DNA from 4 places in the Caproicibacterium argilliputei genome. Region 4 is predicted to be linked to each of the others. Evidence: riboswitches for the same ligand, from Rfam matches in the RefSeq annotation. Region 4 holds a riboswitch; each other region holds the start of a gene.

What was found. A riboswitch is a leader RNA that binds a small molecule or an ion and turns the genes downstream of it on or off. The one in region 4 is predicted to bind cyclic di-GMP.
Positions count from the first base shown of each region.
Region 1: another riboswitch for cyclic di-GMP. It lies ahead of PXC00_RS07870 (sigma factor-like helix-turn-helix DNA-binding protein); the one in region 4 lies ahead of PXC00_RS12925 (sigma-70 family RNA polymerase sigma factor).
Region 2: another riboswitch for cyclic di-GMP. It lies ahead of PXC00_RS04535 (hypothetical protein); the one in region 4 lies ahead of PXC00_RS12925 (sigma-70 family RNA polymerase sigma factor).
Region 3: another riboswitch for cyclic di-GMP. It lies ahead of PXC00_RS06515 (VWA domain-containing protein); the one in region 4 lies ahead of PXC00_RS12925 (sigma-70 family RNA polymerase sigma factor).

Region 1 is NZ_CP135996.1:1,606,231-1,610,753, reverse strand. Features, by position in the region: gene PXC00_RS07885 (hypothetical protein) at 185-340, opposite strand; gene PXC00_RS07880 (recombinase family protein) at 337-738, opposite strand; gene PXC00_RS07875 (hypothetical protein) at 858-1,208, opposite strand; gene PXC00_RS07870 (sigma factor-like helix-turn-helix DNA-binding protein) at 1,269-1,718, opposite strand; cyclic di-GMP riboswitch class I at 2,130-2,220, opposite strand; gene PXC00_RS07865 (hypothetical protein) at 2,315-2,584, opposite strand; gene arsA (arsenical pump-driving ATPase) at 2,658-4,394, opposite strand.
Region 2 is NZ_CP135996.1:955,350-959,872, forward strand. Features, by position in the region: gene PXC00_RS04510 (toxic anion resistance protein) at 1-88, shown strand, start outside; gene metA (homoserine O-acetyltransferase MetA) at 129-1,073, shown strand; gene PXC00_RS04520 (flavodoxin family protein) at 1,087-1,608, shown strand; tRNA gene PXC00_RS04525 (tRNA-Thr) at 1,657-1,732, shown strand; tRNA gene PXC00_RS04530 (tRNA-Tyr) at 1,769-1,852, shown strand; cyclic di-GMP riboswitch class I at 2,337-2,420, shown strand; gene PXC00_RS04535 (hypothetical protein) at 2,600-2,932, shown strand; gene PXC00_RS04540 (3-oxoacyl-[acyl-carrier-protein] synthase III C-terminal domain-containing protein) at 3,069-4,010, shown strand; sodium ion sensor (DUF1646 type) at 4,219-4,270, shown strand; gene PXC00_RS04545 (cation:proton antiporter) at 4,323-4,523, shown strand, end outside.
Region 3 is NZ_CP135996.1:1,341,932-1,346,454, forward strand. Features, by position in the region: gene PXC00_RS06505 (SGNH/GDSL hydrolase family protein) at 1-494, shown strand, start outside; gene PXC00_RS06510 (Crp/Fnr family transcriptional regulator) at 661-1,314, shown strand; cyclic di-GMP riboswitch class I at 1,555-1,636, shown strand; gene PXC00_RS06515 (VWA domain-containing protein) at 1,716-4,523, shown strand, end outside.
Region 4 is NZ_CP135996.1:2,691,590-2,696,112, forward strand. Features, by position in the region: gene PXC00_RS12910 (recombinase family protein) at 1-140, opposite strand, end outside; gene PXC00_RS12915 (SHOCT domain-containing protein) at 233-388, opposite strand; gene PXC00_RS12920 (recombinase family protein) at 402-779, opposite strand; gene PXC00_RS12925 (sigma-70 family RNA polymerase sigma factor) at 1,353-1,766, opposite strand; cyclic di-GMP riboswitch class I at 2,258-2,344, opposite strand; gene PXC00_RS12930 (acyl-CoA dehydratase activase) at 2,489-3,295, opposite strand; gene PXC00_RS12935 (2-hydroxyacyl-CoA dehydratase subunit D) at 3,300-4,523, opposite strand, start outside.

The DNA of each region.
Region 1 (4,523 bases), 1.1 Mb from region 4:
CTCTCATATCGTTGGTGTTTTGTGTGAGAGACCGGACACTTGATCTATTCAATTGTCAAGGAGCAGTTGGCTTTTTGCCAACGCCATTATCTCACACAAAGCAGGGAAAAGCTATATAAATAGCTGATTTTTCGCATATTACATATTACATTAGAAAAAACCGCCTTTAAATTGTATTTTGGGATTATGCTGTCTTAATTACGTAAGCATTTATCAAAGCCTTTTTTATGAAATCAGCCGCTTCCTTGTTCGGCTCCGCAGTAAAAAACAATGTGACAGATATCCCGTTTATTTGTATCTCTATGGTTTCTGTCTTTCTATCCAACTGTTTTGTTTTCATGACGGGACCTCCCCTTTCACGTCCATCGTGAGCCTATGGATCGCATGGATGTCTTTGAACAGCCCGATTTCGCCTTCCAGGGGTGAATAAAGCCTGATATTCGATTGTTCCAGCTTCCGGAGAAAATCCAGCGTTTGTGCCGAGTCTCTCCCGAGGCGGCTCAGTTGTTTTACCAATAAGACGTCCATCCTGCCTTGTTCAGCGACATGTTCGACTTCAATCAGGCCGGGGCGATTATATTTCAGGCCGCCTCCCAAATCCTCGGAACAGCCAACAACGATGAATCCCATCTGATCCGCATAGTCATAGAGTCCTTTTTTCTGGCCTTTCAGCATACCGTGGGCATCCTCCGGCGCGTCAATGCGGCAATACAGCCACGCTCTTTTTTTCTGTTCCATATAAAGCCCCCTGTTTCTGAATGATGCGGTTTGACCTCACAAGGGCGCGGCAGGGCGCAATTGTCCTGCCGCGTAGTTTCTAAGTTCAAACAACTTGCTTGTTCTTCATTTCAATGCTTCTATTCGGCACTGCTTCCCGAAGCGAGGGCGGCGGCATAAACGGTTTGCCGGTCAGGCAAACGCCATAGGAATTTCACCTCTCCCAGGATCTCTGCGAGCCGCCCCCATTGCTTGAATCTGTGGCTGGACGGAAGTAGCGTTGGCACTGTCCGTTTCATTGCGAAACAACCCACCGCAGGCTGTTTTATAACCGGGCTTTGCCGCTCGTCGCCTTCGATGCCATCGGTTCGACGGATGTCTGTCACCCATCCGCAGGTAGTCCTGGCGCGCCCGTCAATGTCGCTGCCGCTCATCACGGCCGGACAGCTCATGTATTTATGCTGCCGGATATAAATTTTTTCAAAGAACAAAGAAGAGGAAACCCCCTCACTTATTTCCACGTTGAGCGAGGGGGTTGAGCGGAAAAATTTTCACTTTTCCATAAGTTTTTTTAATTTCGTCAAGACTTTTGTCTTTCTGTCGTGGATCGTCCGCTGAGGTATACCGGTTTCTCTGGATAGCTGACGCTCGCTTTTGTCTTTGAAAAACAAAGCGGCGATCAGTAATTGTTCCTCCGGAGCAAGACTTTTGAGGCAGTTCAGCATCTTTTCGATCATCACAGCTTTCACCGCGGCCTCGTCCACACTCTCGCCTGCAGCGGCGAACTGCCTGTTTTCTTCCAGAAGCCGTTCATAGGAGTCCTCCCGGCTGGGGATGTATGTAATGGTGCCGCCAGTATAATCGATCCTGCACCGTTCGACTTTGATGTCGTACTGCTGGTACTCCATCAGGCGGTCGCTTCTCTCCAAGACCTCAATGATCTCTTTGCTCACGTCGGGATATTTTTCCCGGTAATTTTCCTTTTTCTGATACTTCGCCATAGGCTTGTCCTCCATTTCGTGATTGTTGAAATCCGGAAATGAAGAACAAGCGGAGGAGATCGGCAATGCCGATTTGGCACACTTCTACGAGAAGAAAAGGGCTTAAAATCGAAACTGTTCTTTAACGGTCGAGGCAGAGTTTTTGTTGTCGAAAATAAAAAATCAGCACTTTGCCGTCCCGGGCAAAATGCTGATTTTTGAATATATTTAGTTAATGGAGGCGAGTCTGTACGGAATTCGCCGTCTTTATTTCAGCCTCCGGAAGAGGAAGGAGTAAAGAATACTCATGGTTTCCCCTTTCGCCAAGGAACATAGCAGGGCCATAAATGATCTTTGCTCAAATTATCCGTTAGAAGCTATGAAAACGATGAAAGCCTGGCCCGTAAAAGGACAGGTTTACAGGTTGCGACTTCCGGCAGCCAGGCTGTCATAGCGCGCTTTACGCACTTTAGACCCTATGGCTTTGCGTCCCCATCGTTAAATGGGTTTGCCCTTGGCTTGACTCTTTTGTTGTTTTAACGTCTTTTGGCTTGTGCTTCCGTATGATAGGCGCACATGACTTGCAGGGAGTGGGGGATTCTATATTACTGTTTCCATCAACAGCAGCATGACTGATCGTCCTGAATGGTCAACTCACCATTTTCCGCTGCAAGTGTCACAACCTCTGTCCTTGTTTGAGTCTGGTCATCCATCATAACAGGGACCCCGTCAATGAAGATGGACTTCTCGCCTCCTTGTAATTTGATCAGTTCAAATTGCAAGGAGGTGCCGCAGCAGGATTGCTGCTGTGATACTTTTAAACAGTCACAATCATTGGAATCAAATGCCGCCTGAATCAAAGATTTTGCTTCTTCTGTAATTTTCATCTTTCATTTCTCCAGTTCTATTATTTTATGATATCTTTATAATGACACCATCGTCCAATTGGAAAGTGCTGGCTTATATTGTAAGCAGCTTATCTCCTTTGATTTCCTCAGCACTCCATGCAATTACCGCAAAATTCCCCTTAGAATGTTCATCCACCTTGTTGATCCACTCGATTTCGTTGCTCACCTTTGCGGAAAGTATTTGATTTGTTGTACCGGTCCGATAGAAGGACGAATTGATGACCCACCATTTCACTTCGATGCCGGCGCGCTTTAAATCTTCCTCCAAGCGCAGTGCTTCATAGACGGGCGTATCCTCGGCCAAAGTCACAATAATGACCTCGGTTTCATCAGGATTGCGGAGGCGCGGCAGAAGCTTCCGTGCGGATTCGGGGATTTCGCCCTGGGAGCGTTTGATCTCCTGATTGTAGCTTTGTGTGGAATCCAGCAACAAAAGGGTATGTCCTGTCGGAGCGGTATCGATCACGACGGTCTGGTTTTCCGCTTTCTCTACAACTTCGGCAAAAGCCCGGAATACCGCGATTTCCTGCGTACAGGGAGAACGTAGATCCTCCTCGATATAAGCGATATCATCAGCGGACATGGTCTTTTTTGCCTTGGAAAGTACTTCTTCCTGATATTTTTTCAGTTCGGCTTGTTCATCAATACGGCTCATGGTGATGCCGCTGGCCTCGCTGATTACAGATTTCAGGTGTCCGGCCGGGTCCGTCGTAGTCAGATGAACCTTCCTTCCTCTTTTTGAAAGGCCCAGTGCAATCGCAGCCGCAACAGTGGTTTTCCCGACACCGCCTTTCCCCATGGTAAAGATGACCTTTTTATTCGTGCGATACAGATCGTCAATGACATCTTCCAGATGAGGAATCGATTTAGCCCTGACTTTTTCATCGCGGACCTTATACTGATCCTGGGTCAGAAAAGCCCTGACATTATTAATTCCGGTGATGTTATAAGCCCGCAGCGGAATTCGGTATGTGGCCAAATTTTTCAAACCTTGTGGTATACTCCGAAGCGCATCCTGTTGTTTCCGATACAGGCTCTCGGAAACGCTGTCGTCATAGGAAGTCAGCACGCCGTTGATCACCAGTGTCTGATTTTTGATTCCGATCTCCGCCAGTTCTCTGGATGCCCGTTCCGCTTCTTTCAAAGGCGCTTCTTCCGGACGTGAAACAAGAATCAGCGTCGTCAGCTTTCCATCGGACAGGGTTTCAACGGCTTTTTTGTAAACTGCTTTTTTACTTTCCAATCCCGAAAGCTGGCCTAAACAGGAAGCCCCGTGTGTGTTTTCGCTGATGAAATTACTCCACGCAGACGGCAGTTGCAACATCCGGAGGGTATGCCCTGTCGGGGCGGTGTCAAACAGGATATGGTCATATTCTTTCTGCACCGTTTCATCCGTAATGAATTTTGAAAATTCATTAAAAGCAGCGATCTCTACCGTACACGAACCGGATAGCTGTTCCTCCATATTTCTGATTACAACATCGGGCAGCTTGCCGCGATAAGGATCGATGACACTTTCTCTGTATTCAGCTGCTGCCTGTATAGGATCAAGATTAGAAACAATCAAATTGGGGACCTCTTTAATTGCAACCCCTTTGTTTGTAAGCTCCGTATGGAAAACGTCCTGTAAATTCGAGGCGGGGTCCGTGCTGATTAAAAGGGCCTTTTTTCCGCTATCCGCAAGGGTAACGGCCGTAGCACACGCCGTCGATGTTTTTCCAACTCCACCTTTTCCCGTGTAAAATAGATATTTTGTCAACCTGATCGATTGTGGATTAAAATTCTCCATGATGATAACCTCCAATTTTCGATAAAAAGATAAGGAGCATCCTCGTCCCTTGTGAAAAATTCACATAACTGATTCGGGAAGATATGCTCCTATCATCTTGTTAAAAGTGCCAAATCTCTTTCTCAGCAG
Region 2 (4,523 bases), 1.2 Mb from region 4:
GGAAGGACGCGAGAAGCGTGCGCAGGCAGAACGTGAGTTAGGCAAGCTGGAAAATGACCTGAAAAGCAAGCTTCTGCAGCTGCGCTGACGCTTTGTCCTGCCGGAAATTTTGTCAGGAGGCGGTTTCTTTGCCGATTAAAATACCGGATTCTCTGCCGGCACGCGCTGTGCTGGAGAAAGAACATATCTTTGTAATGACGCACCGGCGCGCTCTGCACCAGGACATTCGCCCGCTGCGCATCGCGCTGGTGAATTTAATGCCAACGAAAATCACAACCGAAACGCAGATTTTGCGCTGCCTTGCCAATACACCGCTGCAGATTGAAGTGGATTTGGTGCAGATGGTGTCTCACAAATCCAAGAATACGCCGGAAGACCACTTGCTTCATTTTTACGAAACCTTTGACGAAATTCAGGACCGCGTGTACGATGGCTGCATCATCACCGGTGCGCCGGTGGAACTGCTGGACTTTGAAGAGGTGGATTACTGGCCGGAGCTTTGCCGTATTTTCGAGTGGACGAAAACCAACGTGCATTCAACTTTCCATATCTGCTGGGCGGCGCAGGCGGGACTGTACTATCACTACGGGATACCCAAGTACCGCCTGCCGCAGAAAGTTTTCGGCGTGTATCCGCACCGCGCGCTGACGAAAAAGTCGCGTCTGTTCCGTGGTTTTGACGATATCTACTGGGTGCCGCATTCGCGCCAGACAGAGGTGCGCGTGGAAGATATCGAAAAAGTGCCGCAGCTGCGGCTGATGTCTGTTTCTCCGGAGGTCGGTGTGCACATCGTCGGGGATCAGGAGGGGCGGCAGTATTTTGTGATGGGACACTCCGAGTATGATGTGGATACTTTGGGCACCGAATACCGCAGGGATTTGGAAAAGGGTCTGCCAATTCTGATGCCGAAGCATTATTATCCGGGAAATGACCCGTCACGTGCGCCGGTCAACAACTGGCGTGCCACTGGTCAGCTGCTGTATACCAACTGGCTCAACTACTTTGTCTATCAGACCACCCCGTTTGACTTAAATTCCCTGTGCAGTGACTCACTGGACTGCGCGATGCTGTAAGGAGGTTGGCTGTATGAAAACTGCGGTCTTGTATTTCAGTAAAACCGGTTATACCCAGCAGATGGCAGAGGCGGTTGCGCAGGGAATGCGGTCTGTTCCCGGTGTGCAGGCGGAAATTTTTTCATTGGAAGAAGCAGACCCGGCATATTTGCAGGAAAGCTGTGCGGTGGTGTTCGGAACGCCGACGTATTATGCCAGTACCTGCTGGCAGATGAAGAAATGGTTTGACGAATCGCACAGCATTGTTCTCGCGGGGAAAGTTGGCGCGGCGTTTGCCACGGCTGATTATGCGCAGGGCGGGGCAGACCTTGCCTTGCAGACGCTCCTCTGCCATATGCTGGTGAAAGGGATGCTGGTGTATTCCGGCGGTTCTGCACTCGGGCAGCCGTACATTCATTTGGGCCCAGTGTGCACGCGTGATACAAGGGAGCAGAGCAGACCCCTGTACGTCACGTTTGGAATGCGGATTGCACAAAAAGCGATGCAACTTTTTGGGCAGGAAAATGAAAGCAAAAAAATTGTAGAAAACCCTTGACAAAACGCAGATTGCCCTGTATAATATATTCTTGTCAGCCGGAGATACGCTGGCATAGCTCAGTTGGTAGAGCAGCTGATTTGTAATCAGCAGGTCGTGAGTTCGAGTCTCTCTGCCAGCTCCAATCTGGCTGATAAAAGCGGCCTGCGGGCTGCAAATTGGAGGAGTTCCAGAGTGGTCAAATGGGGCAGACTGTAAATCTGTTGCTTCGGCTTCGATGGTTCGAATCCATCCTCCTCCACCACCAAATGTCCCAAAGACGAACACAGCAGAAATCATGCAATACCACTTCTTTCCCGGCGGTTTCGCCGAGAATAGATTGGTAAGCGTGGAAAACCGGCTCAGGATTTTTTCCTGAGCCGGTTTTTTTGTATTTTGCAAAATGTTGTAAGGTGTACAGAAAGTCCTTCCTTGCTTCGAAAATCCCCGGTCGCCTTTTCTTGCTAGAGAGGAATCTATGGGAGAGCTTTTCATGCTCCTGCTGCAAGACGGAAGTTTCATAGGTGAATAAATAGACTCACAGATTTTTACAAAATGCAAAAAACTTTATTTTACAAAGAATCTCATATTGCGGGATAAGATTGTGCGTTTTTCCTCTACGACCCAGTTTTTGTGTGATTTTTATGACTAGTATCTAAAATAATTGTTTATAAATTTTATTTTATTCATTGAAATTATAAAAAGTGGATGAAATTCACGAGTCATCAATGCTATAATAAGATTCACAAAGATGAAAATAGCAAACCCATCAAAAGGTGGGGACGCAAAGCCACAGGTCTAATGCGGTCAGCAACGACGGCTGGGTTGCCAAAATGCAGATTTGAAAATGCTGTGTTTATCCAGCTGCGTCCGCTGCCAGAAATGCGTCGCTGAAAACCGCAAGTTTTCCGTATTTGTTTTTTTCGCTTTGCAGCGGGCAAGGGTGTTGGGCAGAGAGTGCCTGCAAGCATCTTCCTACTTACAAAATTCGACTTTATAAGGAGATAGCAAAATGGAAAAGTACAGTATTGTAAAGAAGGCAAATCATTTGGTCATCCGTGTGTCTGGTCATATGGATGAAGCAACTGCGGCAAAGTTTTTCCAGGAGTATAAGCAGACGATCAGCACCATTGCTCCTGCACAGACAATATTGGAAATTGACGCAAAAGAATTAAGCATTGTGACTTCGGATATGCAGGAATCCCTGAAATCCTGTCTGGCTCTGTACCAAAAAACCGGGTTTAAGCAGATTATTATGCACATGGACAAATCCAACAGCATTCTGAGTATGCAGGTTAAGAGAATTGCGGCAGCGGCAGGTTTGAGCAACTTTTCCATTGCCTGACTTGTGATTTTTGCGCACAGGATATTCTTTTCTTATAGCATTAAGAAAAGAATATCCTTTTTTAAAATCTGCAAAGAAGGTGTATCCCATTTTTCATTTTAAAATTTGCGGAATCGAGGTTCAACACGGAGATCTTGTGGAGGACAACGAAAAATATATCGCACACTTTAAGGAACGCGGGAAAGATGTCGAGCATTTTTTTCGCGATGTTTACGGGCGGGACAAGCGGTACCGCATTGACCTGACCAAGGAAAGCAGTCTGACGCTGGCAACGGCTGCTGCAAAAAAAGTTTTAAAGAACACCGGCATAACCGGCAGTGCGTTGGATATGATCCTTTTTTCCAGTCAGCTTCCCGAATACGTTGCGCCGCCGAGTTCGGTTCTGGTTCACTATGCGGTGGGTGGCAAAACCGACTGCATCTGTTATGATATCAACGTGGATTGCACCGGTTTGTCAACTGCACTGGAATCTGCGGCAAAGTATATGTCAGTCAGCGAAAATGTCAACAAAGTTATGCTTGTGGGCTGCGACCTCATCAGCATGATTGCTGACCCGGAGTGCGAGTACAGCTACGGGATTTACGGGGATGCCGCCTGTGCACTGATTCTGGAGAAAACAGAAGAAGACTGCGGTCTGCAGGATTCAAAGCTTTGGGTAAATTCGGATGAACACGCGGACATTGTTTTTCCGGGCTGCGGTTTTTCCAAGCTGTTTCAGGTAGAGGACCGAAGCGAACTGCTCCTGCGCTGGAATCCGGACGCCACCGTGAATCTTGAGGATGCTTCGGAACACATCCTGCAGCTGCTTCAGAAAAACCATTTGTCTGTCGATGATGTTAAAATGTTCTGCTGCTCACAGTCGGTTTATCTGTTTCTGCAAAAACTTCGCGCACTGCTTTCGATGGAGGAAAGCCAAAGTTTGTATGTCGGCGATGAGTACGGCTATACCGGCACAACCAGTCCGTTCATTGTCCTGTGGAAATCTATTCAGCAGGGTATGGTCAAAAAAGGGGATTATGTGGTTATTTGGACCATTGGCTCCGGACGGACCAATATTGTATTGTTACTTAAATTGTAAAGGAATTCGGAAGGAAAAGGAACTGCTGCAAGCAGAATTTTGTGAAAAACTGCGGATTTATGTTTCCTTTATGGGAATTGAGCTCTTATGAATACAGCAATTGTACCGGTAAAAGGAATGTGGAGGGTCTGATTCTCTGCGATTTTGCCCTTGCGGAGCCGCTGTAAAATCTGCTATACTATTTACATACAACAAAATGATGGTATACGGTTGGGCGGCTGGTTGCCGCTTTCAAGAATCAGCTTCTTGGGTGGGAAGTCCTGTTTGGGCTTCCCACTTTTTTTCTATCAAAAAAGGATTGGATGTGTGAATATGGAGAAAACGTTACTGGATCTTGTATTGCTTTTAACAGCCACTAAAATCGGCGGGCTTATCAGCCGCAAGCTGAAAATGCCGGAAGTGCTTGGTGCGCTGCTGGCAGGTGTGGTTCTTGGCCCTATGCTGCTTCATGTGGTGCAGTATGACGACAGCATCAAGCTTCTTTCGGACTTAGGCGTTATCATGCTGATGTTC
Region 3 (4,523 bases), 1.3 Mb from region 4:
TTTGCGGAGTCCTGCAGGGAACGCATAATGCCGCTTTAGGTGCTTTTGCTCCTTATGATTTTGCCGGCTGGCAGCCGGATGTGGTTTCTATCTGTTTGGGTGCGAACGATGCCTCTGCGTTTGGCAAGCCCGCGGTTTATCGGGACGAAAAGGCCGGGCGGCTTTTTGCGCAGAAACAAAATGCAGACGGCACGCCGGAGGCTGCGTCCCGCGCTCGTTTAGAAAGCGCCATTACGGCATTTGGCAGAAAGATTCGACGCTGCAATCCGCAAGCGCACATTCTATGGGTCTGCGGGTTGCTAAAGACAGAGATTGACAGCATCCTGCGCGAAGCGGTCGAAACTTATGTGGCAGAGACAGCAGACAAGCACACCTCCCTGTTTATGCTGCCGGTTGCGGATACTGCCACTATGGGCTCCCGCGAGCATCCGGGCTATGCGTGTCACAAAGCAGCGGCAGAGCAGTTAGCTGTGGAAATCAAGCATTATTTGTAAACGCATCTCTGCGGCAGTCTGTCAAAACAGTTATCCGAAAAATCGGAGCAAATCGAAACAAGAAGGATTTTTCACACAAGGTCTGACAGACCGCCGAAAAAGCAAAATGATGTTCCAATGCAGCCCCGCTGGGGCGGCGTTGGAACTGGTTTGGGAGGAGCCTGTTATGAATGCGGAAAATCTTTTGTCATTTGAGGACATCCCCACGCTGGAGCGTGAGCAGATTCAAAGGAACGCAGCGGTGATTCCGGTGCAGGCCGGTTCGCTGAATGTATCAAAGGTTGCAAAAAAATACCATATTCTTGCGGTTGCGCAGGGGTGTGTGCGGGTTTATTTGCTGGCAGAAGATGGCAAAGAAATTACGCTTTGCCGGATGACACAAGGGTCGTTTTGCGAGTACATACCGGAAACTTTCAGCGTGGAAGCTCCACAGTATGAAGTCTTGTGCCAGGCAGAGCCAAACACAGCGCTTTTCTGTATTCCGGCACACCTGCACCGCTGCCTGATGAATGCCTCGGTGCCCTACTTGAAATGCCAGATGCACCTGCAGCGCAGGTGCTTTTCGCGGGTGATCGCACTGCTGAATGAAATGCTTTCCCGCCGGCTGGAAAGCCGCGTGGCGTCGTTCCTTTTGGAAGAAAGCCGTCTGCAGGGGACTGCGCACCTCAAGATTACCCATGAAATGATTGCTCGCCATTTAGGCAGCGCACGCGAAGTCATTACCCGCGTGCTGAAAGATTTGCAGAAAAGCGGTGCTTTAGCGCTTCACCGCGGTTCCATACAGTTAACAGATATCAAAAAATTGCAGGAAATCCTATAAACTCTCATTTGGCGGAGAAGACTTCACAAAGACGGATTACAAGCTGTGCATATTGCGCGCACAAAAAAGGAAAATCTAATTTATTTTTTGCATTTCGGAAAAATGAATCACCACTTCCCACAAATCGAAAGGGAAACAGCCATTTGCGTAACTTTGTTACATACAAATTAGCAAATTTGTGGTACGATATCTTTGTCACCAAGATACAACATCTGCCAGAAGTGCAGAACCTGTACAGCAAATTTGTAAAAGCAAAGCCGATGAGAATCGGTGACGCAAAGCTATAGGGCCCCTCACCAAGAGGCGGCAGCCAGTTGCCAAAACAGAAACGATTTTTTGTCGTTTTCATGTTTTGGCTTTTTTCTTGCTTATTTTCAACTGGAATAGGGGGTGGGCGGCGTATGAATCTGTGCAAAATCAAAAGAATGGGCGGCAGGCTGAAGCGCTTCCTTTGCATGACGCTGAGCCTTTCTGTCCTGTTCTGTACCGTGTCCGTTGCTTTCGCGGGCACTTCCGCCCATGCAGCCGATTCCGAATCAGAGCTGACACCGCTTTCGATTGCCGAGGGACTGGGCAATGCGCGCTATTTCGGCATTGTCGCCAACACCCTTTCAAATCCAAATAACTTGAATGTAGAAGCAAACTTGGCGGTACAAAATTTTACCGGCAGCTATGGGGAAGTCGGCAACACGCATAACTGGAGTCAGGACACCGGTTCTTCGGCAGGCTCCGCCGTTTTAAACCTTACAGTACCGAAAGGGAATTACGAATTTTGTGTTTATCAGGATGAAGCAGCAAAAACAGCGGTCGGGCAGCCATTCTGGGTGGAATCCACTCAAAAAGAGACCGTGCAGAAAACGATTACAGGGCTGAAGCCGGGACAAACGTATTATGTGTATTTGCTGCAGAATGGAACAGCGAATACAAAGGTCGGCACAAAGTTTCAGGTTGCGGCTGGCTCGGATTCGGAAAAGTATGCAAATATAAACTACATAGAAGACTTTGACGTCACAAATGGCACAACTCTAAAAGTGAAAGATATTTCTCAATCTTTACCCGGCAAAGTGTATTTCGGCAGTCAAGTGCAGTTGAACGGTCCCGACAATCCGGGTGGAAACAAAGGCTCTGCAGTTGACAAGAAGAGCAAGTGCTTTCTAGCAATCGACCAGCTTTCAGCTGTGACAAATGAAAAGTTTCCCGTTGAACTTGGTACAGAAAACGGTTCATTTGCAAAAAAAACTTTCGACCAATTAAATAGCCTGTCGCAAAAACTAAGCAAGGTGTCGGATTCCTCAAAGGATGCGGCAGTAAAGGTGCTGAATATAACGCCGGAATCTTCATGGCGGTGGGATGGTTCCGAAACTGTTTCTGCGGAGCAAGTCCATCAGGATTTTAATGAAGTGCTTAATTACTCTAACTGGAACGACCTCGCAAATGATGGTGTTTCTCTCGAAAACTCCCAGTATTTAGTAATCAATCTCCACCTGCCTGCGGGCTGCAGTTCCGTTGAACTGCCGCAGGTAACCATCGGCGGCATCAATGCGGGTTCCGGATACAACGCCATTGCCCGACGAATCTTGTGGAATTTCTGTACGGATTCGGGAAGCCTTTCTGGAAATTTGCAGATTTTATCATCTCCGCAGGCCGGCGTGTTGGGAACACTCCTTGCACCCGAGGCAAAAATCACCCTTCAGGATTGCGCTGTTACCGGTGCGGTGTATGCCAACACCGTCACAGTCCAATGCGGCGGCGGTTTAAAATGTGCGACATTTCAGGCCGGAAGCACAGCGGAAGCCGCGGTGACTGTGCCGGATCCAACCGTGCAGGTCACGTTCAACAAAACAGCGAAAATGCTTTCAGATGGTCGGACAGCCCAAATTACGCTAAGCCGTTCCGGCCGGATTCAGAACTACACGTCACAGCGAGATGCCGAAGTTATCATGATGATGGATCGTTCCACCAGTATGAAACTTTCGGTGGATGGAAAAAAGCACGCCAACGATACAAATTTACTGGATGATGTGGGAAATCCGGATTACAAAATATTTGCGAAGGATTCGAGGCTGGCACTGCTTCAGGGCGCGACACAAAACTTCTTAACAAAACTGACAGAGTGCAATTCCAAGCTATCACAAAATAAACAAATACCGGTGTCAGTTGGCACTTTTTGTTGGAGCAAAGATGCTATTAATGGGGATTCTAATTATTACAAAGATGACCCGATGAATACAGCGGATTATAATCTCATTCATAATTCGGATGGTACGAGGAATAAGGACTATGCTAAATACACACCGAAAGGAACAGCGTTTCAGGGGACTTTTTTGAACGCCTTTACAACTCCTGTAAGTGCCGCAGCGCAGGTTTCCAAAATTTATCCCGCCCCATATACCTGCCTGGACGCAGCGATTGATTTGGTGGCAGAAACGGTACAAGCGCACGCTAATGACGGTAAGCGAAAGTTTGTGATTTTTATTTCTGACGGGGAACCCAATGGACCGAATGTGAAAAATGCAAGTGCCGCGGCGCAGCGCATGAAAGAAAAAGGGCTTTCTGACCGCAGTGATACTTCCATTTACAGCGCCTTTATCGGCAGCAGTGAGGAAGGCGAAGCGACTATGAAAGCATTGGCCAGTCAACCGGAAAATTACTTGCTGGTTCAGGATGAAGACGGTTTAAACAATGTTTTTCAAAAGCTAGAAGAGGGTGTACTGTCTTATGCTTTTGATAACAGTACCACGGTGACCGATACGCTGCCGAATTATCTCATGCTGACAGATGCCCAACAGAAAGCCATCGAGCAGCAGGGCGGCACAGTTCAAGTGGATTCTAAGGGCCAGACCACCATTACATGGAAAAACTTATCCCTCAGCCAAGCTTCGCAAGACATTACATTTGAAGCAACTGCCAAGAGTGATTATTTTGCAAGTCCGGACGGGCAGACTGTGCCGACCAATGTGTCCGCATCGCTGACTTATACGGATCCGGTTACGAAGAACGTACAAACGAAAACAACCGATTCTCCACAGGTCACAATTTCCGGAACGGCTGCGCTTACCGGCGGGGAGCAGACGATTGCACGCGGCGAAAAAGTGGATTTAACGAGCCTGTCGGCATTCAAAAATTCCAACAAAGCGGTTTATGGTACGGGAGATGTGGCGGGCTTTACAACGACACCCGGTACCCTGACAGGCTTTACATGGGAAATT
Region 4 (4,523 bases):
CGCAGCTTTTCCGGCTGATAACCCAAAACCGGGCGAACGGGTTCAATCACCTGAATTTGCGGCGGTTGAAGGCTTCGACACGCAACCGGCATCTCGTTTCTGCCCGCTCCCGCAGCGGTTTGAGCGTATGCGCTATTCATTTTCACTGTCTCCTTTCTTGTGGGTTCGATACCTTTTTGGTATTAGCACATACACTACCACATGGACGCGGGAATAGCTATCACAATATCCACTAAATCGACCGGAGCACCGGGCGATACTTTTTGACTACGTATTCCTCAGCCTTTTCGTATTCCCGCGAGGTGATTTTTCCCTGTTTTAAAAGGGATACTAGAAAATTTCGAGCCATCCGATATTTGATTTCATTCGTTACCTGTTTCTGTGTCATGGTTGAACGCCTCCTAACCGAGTAATGGAGACGAAAGTTTGGCCTGCCGCTCCACGGAGATTTCTCCTTCCAGCGGAGAGTACACCTTCACGCCGCAGTCGTTGAGCTGTCGGAGAAAGTCAACGGTTTTCGCTGTGTCGCGATCGATACGGATGGCGGAATGAACAATCAAAGCCTCCACTTCACCCGCTTTGGCGGCGGCCATCGCGTCTTTTAGGCCGGCGCGGTTATAATCCAGACCGCTGCTCAAGTCTTCGGAAGCCCCGACAACCTCGAAGTCCATTTGACGTGCATATCCGTCCAGTTTTTCCTTCTGTTTTTTTAAAGCGCCGTGGGTATCCTCCGGCGCGTCGATACGGCAGTAAAGCCACGCTTTTCGTTTTGTATCCATATCGATATCCTCCTTCGCAATTATTGGCTTCATGGCACATGCATAAGGGCAGACGTATCAAAACGCCTACCCTCATGGTATCTGGCATGAAACCGCCAGACTTGTTCTTCGTTTTCGGCTGCTCCTATTCGACACTACTTCCCGGAGCCGGGGCAGTCAATTCAGACCAGCCAGTGGTTAACGTCACGCAAGCGTGACGAATGGCTGCCATGGGACTCTCACCCTCGCCGGGATCTCCGGCGACCGCCCCCATTGCGATGTCTGTGGCTGGACGGAAGTATCATTATAGGCTGTTCCGGTCTTGGCGGTACGATCCACCACGGATCGTTTTCCGGTCAAACATTTCCCGCTCGGCACCTTTGATGCAATCGTTTTGACAGGCAGCTCTGACTTGCCTGCAGGTGGTCTTGGCGTGTTTCCCGACGCCGCTTTCGCTCATCACGCGAAACAGCTAATGTATCTGAACTGCTGGATATAACCGAATGATTTCGGTGTTTTTCAAGGAACACGGGAGAGATAAAAATCCCCCTCACTTCTATAAAGGAAAAAGTGAGGGGGTTGAGCGGATTGTTTTTAATTTTCCATGAGATTTCTTAACTTCAGCAGGATTTTTCTTTTCCTGTCATTAATAGTTTTCTGCGGTACGTTGATTTTTGCGGAGAGATTGCGTTCGCTCAGTCCGTTAAAAAACAGCTCATGGATTAACAGCTTTTCTTCAGAATTCAAGGCAGCAAGGGCTTGCCCCAATTTCTTCAACTGTTCTTGCTGGGTGAGCCTGTCCTCAACGGTAGGCTCATATATGGAAAGTTGAAGCTCCACTTGAACGCCGTCCTCCTGAAAGCGTTCCAGAGAAAGCTCAAATTGACGGGCAACTTTATCCTGATACCGTTCCGCTTCCCGCGCTTTATGGTAAGCGTGATAGACCGCTTTGCTGACTTCGACGCGCTGGTGTTTTACAAGGATCGTATATTTTTTATCTTCCGACATATGCTTGTCCTCCTGATTTTCAAAATTTGGTTGAAAACGAAGGACAAGAAGGCGGCAATCTGCAGCGGGGAATATCCCTTAAAAACGCAAAAAGAGCGCACCAGCGGACATAGTCGTCCGTTGATACACTCTTGTAGATATGTTCGTATTGAACACGTTCTGTCAGTTCGTGTTTGTAACCGCTCTGCGCCCATGCGCAGCATAGACTTTTTTTGACGAGTTACCGATTAAGAAACTATGTAGCAGATAGATGTCCGCTTCATCACGCCCGACCGCTGATAAACAGCGGTCGCCTGAAACTCATAACATATCGAACACGCATAGAAAAGCCCTCCAAACCCGTAAGCTTGGAGGGAAAAAGAAAATGGTTTATTCAGGCATAAAAACTGACCCGCCAAACTTACGTTTTTTTTGTTGGGCGGGTAACGGTTTCCTTTTATACCCATTTATGAAAAGACCTGCCGCAAAAAGGGCAGGTCTAATACGCACTTCACGGTGGCCAGGCTGTCATCATGCGGTTGCACTTTAGACCCTCGGCTTTGCGTCCTTGCCTTTCAGCAAGTTTGCCCTTAGCATTATTTTGTTACTGAATACCACCGACTGGGGCCGATACGTTCGATTTGCAACTGTAAGCCACCTAAAGTATAGGGAACACCATCTTCACATTACCTTCCAGTGAACTACCGGATAGTGCCTTGTGGTTTTCAGTTCCCTCATGACTTTCATGACTTTTTAAATTCTTTTTCAGCATTCCGCATACCAATTAAAGCAGCTCCAATTGCACCGTTGTACTGCGGATAATTGGCTTTATAAATATCACACATCAACTCATCCTCCAGTGCCAGGCGCAGCGCATCATTTTTTGCGCCGCCTCCGGTCATCATCACATCGCCATCCGACTTATATTTACGCGCCATTTTGGCGATACGGTTTGCCATGGCTATATGCATACCTGCAAGGATATCACTTCGGCTTTTCTTTTGAGCAAGAAGAGAGATCACTTCCGTCTGGGCGAAAACGGCGCAGGTGCTGTTGATTTGACAGGGGTCTGTACTCTCTTTCGCAAGCGAAGCAATCTGATCAATGGTAGTTTCCAGAAGATCAGCCACGACCTCCAAGAACTTTCCTGTTCCAGCGGCGCATTTATCGTTCATTGTAAAATTAACGATATGTCCATCGGGGCCAAGGCTGATGATCTTGCTGTCTTGGCCTCCGATATCAATGATCAAGCGCGGATGCACGTTTTCAGGGGCTGTCAATTGTACACCGCAGGCATGAGCGGTGATTTCTGAAATTGTGGCATCTGCGAGGCCGATACTGCGCCTGCTGTATCCGGTTGCGGTGATCACGGCGATATCATTGCGTGTGATACTTTGGCTTGCATAGATCTTTTCCAGCAATTTGCCCGCAGTTTCCTCACAGTCGATGCCTGTTGGAAGAAGTTCAGCGCCTAAAACACAGTTATCCTTTATCAATGCCGCTTTCAGGTATGTCGAACCGGCATCCAGCCCCACATAATAGTTTCCCATGTATTTATCTCCTTTGTTCTATCAATTCAACAAACGCTTCCAGACGGATTTTTACCTGTTCTGCATCCTCGGCGGAGAAATCTGTTTCCACACGCAGAACCGGAATATCAAGCTTATCTGCCAGCTGTTCCACCATGGACAATTCGAAGTCGTAAGGCGTGCAGCCGCGCAGGATATGATAAATAACGCCCTCCGCTTTCGTCTGACGCAGTTTTTCTGTGAGACTGCTGAGGCGATCGTCCGTCTGCTCGAATACCGGACACGTACATGCGCAGACATATCGCGCCGTAAGCGCACGTAAGATGCCGTCTGTACTGTACTCATCAGGAACAACGGGGTCATATAAAAGCCTCCCCGCCATACACGTCTCGTCTCCGACAATCTGTGCCCCCAGACCTTCCATCAAAAACGGCAGTTTATAGTTTGGAAATGTAATGGGAGAGCCTGCGATAAAGATACGCGGCTTTTTCCTTTTCAAAGGCTGCATGGCAGCTGCTTTTTGGGAAAGTCCGGCATTTAGTATTTTCGCGTGCTGCGCCCAGCTTTCCGGCGTATCATAGCAATAGCTGTTCAGCACAGCCATAACCTGTGAACCCGTGACAGGCGGATTGTCGGATGAGAGCAAGCCGTATAGTTTATATGCTTCCTGCTGTGCCGCATTAATGCTTTTGCAGGATTCAATCAGTTTCCGGTTGGAGAACCTGCGGCCCGTTTCTTTGGAAATACTTTTCATGAGAGCATGCATGTTTTGCAGGTTCTGCGCAAAGCGTTCCTCCGACTTATCCATTTCAATCGGCAAGGGAATAACCGGAAGATACTGCGACAAAAGCGCCGCGCTCTTCCGTTTGCCGTCGCAGGTCATCGGCAGCACCGCCAGCCTGCACTGCTGATAGATTGGCATGACGCGCATCGCATGAAATCCCGCGGTTGCTTTCAAGACCGGGCAAGCGTCGCGCGGGACGATCTCGTCTCCGATCATTGCCGCAACGCTGTGCCCAGCGCATAAACGAAGTGGCCTGTAGCCGAATGCGTATATCATTTCATCTGGCACCATCACGCAGTAGCTGCCTATGTACTCGTTGTCATCCTTCTTAAAATCGACAAATGTTCTATTAAGAACATCCGTAAAATATTCAAGCCCATCGGGAATATCCCGCGCGGACGTCAACTGTTTCAGTGAACCAGCCGAAACACGCGAAATATTTCGCTTATAACGTTCTAATGTACG